DNA from 4 places in the Streptomyces sp. NPDC006259 genome. Region 1 is predicted to be linked to each of the others. Evidence: riboswitches for the same ligand, from Rfam matches in the RefSeq annotation. Region 1 holds a riboswitch; each other region holds the start of a gene.
What was found. Region 1 has a riboswitch for cyclic di-AMP ahead of ACFYO5_RS33755 (M23 family metallopeptidase). Riboswitches for the same ligand answer to the same signal wherever they lie in the genome.
Positions count from the first base shown of each region.

Region 2: linked by a shared signal. The riboswitch ahead of ACFYO5_RS27660 (M23 family metallopeptidase) and the one ahead of ACFYO5_RS33755 (M23 family metallopeptidase) in region 1 are both predicted to bind cyclic di-AMP.
Region 3: linked by a shared signal. The riboswitch ahead of ACFYO5_RS17140 (transglycosylase SLT domain-containing protein) and the one ahead of ACFYO5_RS33755 (M23 family metallopeptidase) in region 1 are both predicted to bind cyclic di-AMP.
Region 4: linked by a shared signal. The riboswitch ahead of ACFYO5_RS36930 (transglycosylase family protein) and the one ahead of ACFYO5_RS33755 (M23 family metallopeptidase) in region 1 are both predicted to bind cyclic di-AMP.

Region 1 covers NZ_JBIAHY010000010.1:144,618-146,810, reverse strand. The annotation lists gene ACFYO5_RS33760 (M16 family metallopeptidase) at 1-451, shown strand, start outside; cyclic di-AMP (ydaO/yuaA leader) riboswitch at 765-932, shown strand; gene ACFYO5_RS33755 (M23 family metallopeptidase) at 946-1,701, shown strand; gene ACFYO5_RS33750 (GntR family transcriptional regulator) at 1,887-2,193, shown strand, end outside.
Region 2 covers NZ_JBIAHY010000006.1:687,796-689,988, forward strand. The annotation lists gene ACFYO5_RS27650 (dihydrofolate reductase family protein) at 1-718, shown strand, start outside; tRNA gene ACFYO5_RS27655 (tRNA-Met) at 785-858, shown strand; cyclic di-AMP (ydaO/yuaA leader) riboswitch at 1,176-1,335, shown strand; gene ACFYO5_RS27660 (M23 family metallopeptidase) at 1,343-2,193, shown strand, end outside.
Region 3 covers NZ_JBIAHY010000004.1:118,963-121,155, reverse strand. The annotation lists cyclic di-AMP (ydaO/yuaA leader) riboswitch at 705-885, shown strand; gene ACFYO5_RS17140 (transglycosylase SLT domain-containing protein) at 891-1,370, shown strand; gene ACFYO5_RS17135 (HAD family hydrolase) at 1,494-2,193, opposite strand, start outside.
Region 4 covers NZ_JBIAHY010000013.1:98,131-100,323, forward strand. The annotation lists gene ACFYO5_RS36930 (transglycosylase family protein) at 187-912, opposite strand; cyclic di-AMP (ydaO/yuaA leader) riboswitch at 916-1,097, opposite strand; gene ACFYO5_RS36935 (transglycosylase family protein) at 1,301-2,193, opposite strand, start outside.

The DNA of each region.
Region 1 (2,193 bases):
GCGCGCCTTCGGCCAGGTCCTCAGGTCCGCGCCGGACGGTTCGGGCGCCGCGATGCTCGCCATCAGCGGTTCCATCGACACCCCCAACACCGGTCCCGCACTGGAGGACCTGTGGAAGGTGCTGCGCACTCTCGCCGAGGGGGGTCTGACCGACGCCGAACGCGACGTCGCCGTGCAGAACCTCGTCGGGGTGGCGCCCCTGAAGTACGAGACGGCGGCCGCTGTCGCCGGCACGCTCGCCGACCAGGTCGAGCAGCACCTGCCGGACGACTACCAGGCGACGCTGTACCAGCAGCTCGCCGCGACCGGCACCGTCGAGGCCACCGCGGCGGTCGTGAGCGCCTTCCCGGTGGACCGTCTGGTGACGGTCCTGGTCGGCGACGCGGCCGCGATCAAGGCGCCGGTCGAAGCCCTCGGCATCGGCGAGGTGAAGGTGGTCTCCGCGGAGTAGGTCGCGGAGCGGGCAGGCGCGGCGGGACCGTGAAGCGGAAACACGGAGCGGGACCGCCGAGCAGGAACGATCACCGAGCAGGAACGACGCGCGGTGGCGGCGCGGAGCGAGCGGCAACCGCGGCGCCACGCGCGCAGGAGCCCTGGTGGACGGATGTGTCACCAGGGCTCCCTGATGTCCGAATTGAGGGAGAGGCTGCCTGTCTGCCCTGTGGCATGCGCTACAAAAGCCGCGTTCTGTTTGGGGATTGAAGGCCGCCGCGTCTACTTTCGACCGGGCTGTTCGTCAGGCAGTGCGCCGCATCCGCGGCACCGGACAGTCATCGCCGAGTCCCCGCATGGCGCGAGCCAGGGGAGCCGGGGACCCAACTAGGCAGTCCCTGGGGTGAATCGGACGCCCGCGCACGTCGCGAGGGGGTCCGTAGGAGACCTTCCTGCTCCGAACCCGTCAGCTAACCCGGTAGGCGAGAGGGAAGGAAAGGACCGCTCAACTTCATGGCGTCCACTTGCGCCACCGGGAAGCACCGTCGTCCCAGCCGGATGAAGCGCACCACCGCCCGCGTGGCGGGTATCGCGGCGCTCACCACCACCGGCGTCATCGGCACCGTCGCCTCCAGCCCCGCCCTCGCCGCGGAGAGCCCCGTAGAGCAGACCGGCCTCATCCCGGTCGTCGCCGTCGGCGACACGGTCGCCGAGCGGATCGACGACCAGGCCGCCGCCCAGAAGCAGGCCGCCCTGGAGGAGGCCGCGCGCAAGGAGGCCGCCGCCCGGGCCGCGGCGAAGGTCAAGGCGGAGCGCGAGGCCAGGGTCCGCGCCGCCCGTGCGGCCGAGCGCGAGCGCCTCAACACCTTCGTCTCGCCGATCAGCGGCTCCTACGTCTCCACGGGCTACCGTTCCGGCGGCTCCCTGTGGTCCTCCGGCAGCCACACCGGCATCGACTTCCACGCCTCCACCGGCACCCCGGTGCACGCGGTGGGCCTCGGCACCGTCGTCGAGACCGGCTGGGGCGGCGCCTACGGCAACCAGGTCGTGATCCGGATGAACGACGGCACGTACACCCAGTACGGTCACCTCTCGTCCATCGGCGTCTCGGTGGGCCAGAAGGTCGCCCCCGGCCAGCAGATCGCCCTCTCCGGCGCCACCGGCAACGTCACCGGCCCGCATCTGCACTTCGAGGCCCGCACCAGCCCGGAGTACGGCTCGGACATCGATCCGGTCGCCTACCTCCGCACGCACGGCGTGCGCATCTGACGAGACGCGACACACCGTATCGCCCCGGCCCACACGGCCGGGGCTTTCGTCGTTTCAGGGACCGTGCTGTCCAAAAAATATCCATGGATTCCGGCCCGCCATCGGAAATTCCCGCTGATTGCAATAGAGTCACGGAACACACGTCAATCGTCGACGTTTCACGGGGATTAAGGCGGAGGTCGGTCATGCGTATTCCGGCGCACTCGGTGTGCACGGCCATCCGGGACGACATCGTCGCGGGTGTCTACGAGCGCGGCAGCCGCCTCACCGAAGAACTCCTCGCCCGCCGCTACGGCGTTTCGCGCGTCCCGGTCCGGGAGGCCCTGCGCACGCTGGAGGCGGAGGGCTTCGTCGTCACACGGCGGCACGCGGGCGCGTGCGTCGCCGAACCGACCGAGCCGGAGGCCGCCGACCTGCTGGAGATGCGCATGCTCCTGGAGCCGCTCGGCGCCGCCCGGGCCGCCCAGCGACGCACCGAGGCGCATCTCAAGG
Region 2 (2,193 bases), on a different contig from region 1:
CCTCCACGACGTACGGGGCGTACGGCGCCTGATGGTCGAGGGCGGCGGGACCGTCCACACCCAGCTCCTCCAGGAGGGCCTCGCCGACGAACTCCAGCTCGTCCTGGCACCGTTGTTCGTGGGCGACCCGGACGCGCCCCGGCTCTTCGGCCCCGGCGGTTATCAGGGCGGGCGCCTGCGGCTGGTCGGGACCCGGCGCATCGAGGACGTCGTCCTGATGTCGTACGAGCCCACCGCACCCGGTACCGGCCCGCTCCCCGCCGCCGCCGACCGGCACTGGCTGGCCCTCGCCTGTGAGCTGGCCGCCGCCTGTCCGCCGTCGCGGACCGCCTTCAGTGTCGGCGCGGTCGTGGTGGCGGCCGACGGCACGGAGCTGGCGCGCGGCCACTCCCGCGAGGCGGGCGATCCCGTCGTCCACGCCGAGGAGGCGGCCCTCGCCAAGATCGACGCCGCCGACCCCCGGCTGGCCGGCGCCACCGTCTACAGCAGCCTGGAGCCCTGCGCCCGGCGCTCCTCCCGGCCCGCCCCGTGCGCCCGCCTCATCCTCGACGCGGGCGTGCGCCGGGTCGTGACGGCCTGGCGGGAGCCGGACACCTTCGTCACCGATGCCGACGGCAGCGGCCTGCTCACCGCCGCCGGAGCGGACGTCGTCGTCCTTCCGGAGTACGGGGACCAGGCGAAGGCGCCGAACGGGCATCTGCTCCGACGGACCCCCTGATCGAGCCCCCGCGTCCGACCGTGGTTCTGGGCATCCCCCGCATGGCGTAGACTGGTGTCACACCGACGCGGGGTGGAGCAGCTCGGTAGCTCGCTGGGCTCATAACCCAGAGGTCGCAGGTTCAAATCCTGTCCCCGCTACTCAAGGCCGAAGGCCGGAATCCTGATCATGGGATTCCGGCCTTCGGTGCGTTCGGCGGGCGGCGTCGCCGCAGGAGCCGTCACGCAGGGTGATCGCTCGGGAGCCCTGTGATCACATCTGAGTCACCATCAAAAACCCGGGTGACTCCTGAGGTGTTCCGGCGGTCGGTCAACTCGCCCGTTTTTCAGCGGTCCTGGGCCGAAAGTCCAGGCCAGAAATGTTGTTGATCAAGCAGAACGGCTTGGAATCATGCGCCCAGGTCTATTAACGTTCGATAACGCAGCGCGGTCGTCCCAGCCGGCACAAGAGTCGGCTCCGCGCGCACGCGTCGAATCCCGCAAGGGAACCGGGGAACCACCAACTTGGGGTGAATCTCGCGTAAGCCGCCGTACAGTCACGGCCGGTATACGCGCGTAGGAGACCTTCCCGCTCCGAACCCGTCAGCTAACCCGGTAGGCGACGGAAGGAAAGGAGCACGCCCGCGTGGCGTCCAACCGGCCTGCCCCAGAAGCCCCCACCGTGCCCGCCCAGCAGACCTTCGGCTACGGCACCTACCGCACCGACGAGGGCCCCTGGGAGGAATGGAACCCCACCGCGGACTCCGTTCGCCCGGTGCGCGGTAAGCACCGCGTCGCCAAGCAGCGCGGCGGACTCGCCCGCAGCTCCACCGTTCTCGGCGTCGGTGTCATCGCTGCCGTCGGCGGCGCGGGCATGGCCAGCGCCAACACCGGCAAGTCGCCGGTCTCCATCTCCATGCCGGACCTTCCCTCGGTGGGTTCCCTCATCTCGGACGACGACACCCCCGAGGAGACGGCGCCCGCGCTCAGCACCTTCGGCGCCGAGACCGTCGCCGACGACCGCGCGGACAGCGGTGCCGACGCCGGTGAGGCGCTCCGCAACCGGATCATGGCGCAGGCCGAGTCGCAGCAGACACAGGTCGAGACCAAGGCGCAGGAAGCCGCCGAGGCCGCCGCGGCCAAGGCCGCCGCCGACGCCGCCGCCAAGGCCGAGAAGGCCGCCGCGGCCAAGGCCGAGGCCGCCAGGAAGAAGGCCGCCGAGGAAGCCGCCAAGAAGGCGGAGGCCGAGCGCCTCGCCGAGCTGGCCAAGCAGTTCACGCTGCCGACCTCCTCGTACACGATCACCTCGACCTTCGGCCAGGCCGGCGCCTACTGGTCCTCCGGGTACCACACCGGCCTTGACTTCGCCGCCCCCACCGGCACGCTCATCAAGGCCGTGCACAACGGCACCATCACCTCCGCCGGCTACGACGGGTCGTACGGGTACAAGACCGTGCTCACCCTGGACGACGGCACCGAGCTGTGGTTCGCCCACCA
Region 3 (2,193 bases), on a different contig from region 1:
CCCGACGGAACCCTCCCGCACGCCCGCGCGCGGCGGCCACCGGCCGCCGAGCCCGCGTCGGCACTCCCGGAGCACGCCCCGGCCGGACTCTCCTACCGGCCGACACCCCCGGACGCCACCGCCACCGCCACTGCCCACCGCCACCGCCACCGCCACCGCCCACTCCGACCGCGACCGCCCACTGCGACCGCGACCGCGGCTGACGCACGAGGCTGACGTACGAGTCGCAGCGCACCCAGGTGCGTAGACGGCGGCACAGGTCCGCGGCGTGGCACCGGGCCGCCCCGCCCACCACCCACGTGCACGCGGCGCCTCGAACGGCGGGAGCCTCAGCAACGACTCCCCGTCGAGAGGTGTACGCACGGAGGGCGGCGGGGGCGTGTTCCACCGGACCGGGCGGAAGCACCTTCCACGTACGCCCCTTTAAAAGGGACTTGAGGCTCAATGCCCGTTATACCCTTCTTATGGACGCTGGTGAGTTGGCTCACTCCACAGCCCTGCCGGTGACCAGACCCGGAAGCTGTGATTCCGCTTTGCCGTCGGCGAGTTGACGTCCGGCGAATACAAAGGATCAAGCAGGCATAGTCATCCGATCAAGGTCAATAGGGGCGATCTGTGAATCCGGCACTTGTTCCGGACATGCGCTCTCGCATACGTTCCCGGCCTGTCGGGCAGACGCCTAATCCTGCCGCCGCCCGACATCCCATTGACCAACACTCACGCACGGCAGGAGCGGGGGACCCAGGTAAGTCGCCGAGCCGTACGTCACGGACGTACCGGACCGGCTTGGGGTGAAGCCGTCCCGCCGTACCCCTACGGCGGCCGGCCGGGCACTTTCCAGCCCGAACCCGACAGCTCACCTCGCAGGCGCCGGAGAGGAACCTTTCGTCATGCCTGCTGCCGCCCAGCACCGCCGCACCCGCCTCGCCCGCACCCTCGCCGTCGCCGCCACCGGCGCCGCCGTGCTGGCCCTTCCGCTCATCGGCTCCACCAGCGCCTCCGCGGCCACCACGACGTCGGCCACCACGGCCACCACCACGGCCGGGTACACCGACAACCTCGACGGCTGGATCCGCGAGTCCCTCGCGATCATGGCCGAACAGGGCATTCCGGGCACCTACGACGGCATCTACCGCAACGTCATGCGCGAGTCCTCGGGCAACCCGAACGCCATCAACCTCTGGGACTCCAACGCGGCCGCGGGTATCCCGTCCAAGGGCCTGCTCCAGGTCATCGACCCCACCTTCGCCGCCTACCACGTGGCCGGCACGGCCTACGACCCGTACGACCCGGTCGCCAACATCACCGCCGCCTGCAACTACGCGGCCCACCGGTACGGCTCGATCGACAACGTCTTCGGCGCCTACTGACAGCCTCCCCAGGAGAGCCGGGGAGCCGGGACAGCCGGGGACCGGGCTGCCGGGGACCGGGAGAACCAGGGAACCGGGAACCTGTAGAACGAGGGAACCAGGTGGCCTGGGGCGCCAGGTGAACTACGGGAACAGTCTTTCGAGGACGACGGCCACGCCGTCGTCCTCGTTCGACGTCGTCACCTCGTCCGCCACCGCCCTGAGTTCGGGATGGGCGTTGGCCATCGCCACACCGCGCGCCGCCCAGTCGAACATCGGAAGGTCGTTGGGCATGTCACCGAAGGCGATCGTGTCCTCGGGCCGCAGCCCGAGGTGCTCGGCCGCCAGGGCCAGCCCGGTCGCCTTCGTCACTCCGCACGGCTGTAGTTCCACCGTGCCCGGCCCGGACATCGTGACGGTGGCCAGCGAGCCGACCACTGAACGGGCCGTCGCCGCCAACTCGTCGTCGGACAGGGTCGGATGACGCAGCAGCACCTTGCTGATCGGCTCGCACCACAGGTCGTCGCGCACTCCGACGCGCAGGGCCGGCAGCGTGGGATGCGGCATCAGATAGCCCGGTTCGATGAGCGTGAGCCCGTCGACGCCGTCCTGGTCGACGGCCGCGTACACCTCGCCCACCTCGGCCTCGATCTTGCCGAGCGCCGTCTCGGCCAGTTCACGGTCCAGGGTGACCGACCACAGCAGACGGTCCGCCCCGACGTCGTAGAGCTGCGCGCCCTGTCCGCACACCGCGAGCCCTCTGCCGCGCAGGATGTCGAGCAGCGGCCGTACGCGAGGCGCCGGCCGGCCGGTCACCACCAGGTGGTGGGCCCCTGCCGCCGCC
Region 4 (2,193 bases), on a different contig from region 1:
TTGTTTCCGTCCGGAACAAAGGGGGGTGGCCGGCGGAAGCGGCCGAGGGAAGGAAAAACCCCGCCCCGGTGCGTACGGGGGAGAACGCACCGGGGCGGGGAGACCGTGGGGACGGGGCCCCTCACGAGGGCTTCGGCACGGCGGCCTCGGCGGTGAGGGGGCCGTGGTCCGGCCGGGGGCCTGATGTCACTTCAGGTGCAGCTGCTGACCGGGGTAGATGAGGTCGGCGTCCTGGACGATGTCCTTGTTCAGGTCGAACAGCTTGGCCCAGCCACCCTTGACGCCGTGCGCCTCGGCGATGGAGCTGAGGGTGTCACCCTTGACGACCTTGTACTCGCCGTCACCCTTCTTGACCTTCTTGCCGGTCGGGGTGGTGACCGTCTTCTGCGACTTGGCGGCCGGACGCTCGGCGGAGCGGGAGGCGCCCTGCTGCTCGGTGGAGCGGGTGGTGGTCTCCGAGGAGCCGCCGGACGAGGAGCTGCCGCTGGACGAGGAGCTGCCGGCGGACGAGCCGTTGGAGGACGAGCCGCCGTTGGAGGAGGCGCCGGACAGACCCACGCCGCAGACCGGCCAGGCACCCTTGCCCTGGCCCGCGAGGACCTTCTCGGCGATCTGGATCTGCTGGGACTTGGAGGCCTGGTTGGCCTGCGCGGCGTACTGCGTGCCGCCGTACGCGGCCCAGGTGGAGGCGGAGAACTGCAGACCGCCGTAGTAGCCGTTGCCCGTGTTGATGGACCAGTTGCCGCCGGACTCGCACTGGGCGACCGCGTCCCACTCGGAGACGGTGGCGGCGGAGGCGTTGCCGGCCGCCATGAGCGGGGCGGCTATGGCGACGCCGGTGACACCGGCGAGCGCGGCGACGCGGGTGGCCTTGGACGGACGGCGGTGCTTGCCCTTACCGGAAAACAGCATGGTGGATCCCCTCACCGACGCCTGCGAGGTGAGCTGTCGGGTTCGGGCCGTGTGAGTTGCCCGGCCACCGTTCCCCGGGAGCACTGCTCCCCGGGAGGTGACTTCACCCCAAGCCGTTCCGGTCGACTGCCCCGGTACGGCACTTACCTTGGGTCCCCCGCTCCTGCCTACGGCGCTTGCGCGACGACTGTTCCCGGGCCGCCACTGGCAGGATTCGGCGTTGCGGCGGCCGGGGCCCGGATTGCCGAGCGGTCCCGACCGTAGACACGCGCCCGGCGGAATTTCAAAGAGGATCACGCCTTCTGAGACTCATCCCACACTTTCACCAAAGCGGACATTCGCCGCGAAGTGTGACGCGAACTCCCGTTGTTTTTCCCGTTTTTCCGCCCTATTCCGCCGCTGTGTCGAGCGTCTGACCGGCGGAGATGTTGTTCGGGTCGGAGCCGATGGCGTCCTTGTTCTCGTCGTAGAGCGCGCGCCATCCGCCGTCGAGGCCAAGGGAATCGGCGATGGAGACGAGGGAGTCGCCCTCGCGGACGACATAGGTGCCCGCGGCGTGGCGGCCCGAGGAGGCGGTGGTGGTGCCGTCCGCGGCCTCGTCGGCGGTGGTGCCGCGATGACGGCCGGAGGTGAGGGAACCCGTGTCGACGAGGCTCCAAGAGCCCGCCTCCTGGACCGACTTGTCCGAGTCGTCCACTTCTGGGGTTGCCGTGGACGGGCTGTCGCCCGTTCGCGAGGTGTCCGCACCGGCGGGCTCGCCGGACTTCGAGGCCCCGTCCGGCGTACCGGAGGAAGGGGACGAAGCGGACGGAGACGCCTTGTCCGTGGCATCCGCCGCATCCGCGGCATCCGTGGAGGATTCGGCCGACGGAGAGGCGGACGCCCCCGAGGAGTTGGAGGCCGAGGAGCCGGACGACCCCTTGGACAGGTCGGACAATCCGGACGTCACGGGGGAGTCGGACGAGGGGTCCGCCACACCGGTGTCCACGCTGCCCGCGCCGTTCTCCTTGCTGAGCCCGGACGTCAGTCCGCAGGTGCCCCAGGCGCCGACGCCCTGAGCGGCGAGGACCTTCTGGGCGACGGATATCTGCTGGTTGCGGCTGGCGAGGTCGGGGCGCTCGGCGAAGTCGAGGCCGCCGTGCGCCTCCCAGTCCTCCTGGCTCAGCGCCAGGCCGCCGTACTCGCCGTTGCCCTGGTCGGCACTCCAGGAACCGCCGGTCTCGCACTCCGCCACCGTGTCCCACACCGTGCCGTCGGCCGCGCTCGCGCCGGTGGCGCCCA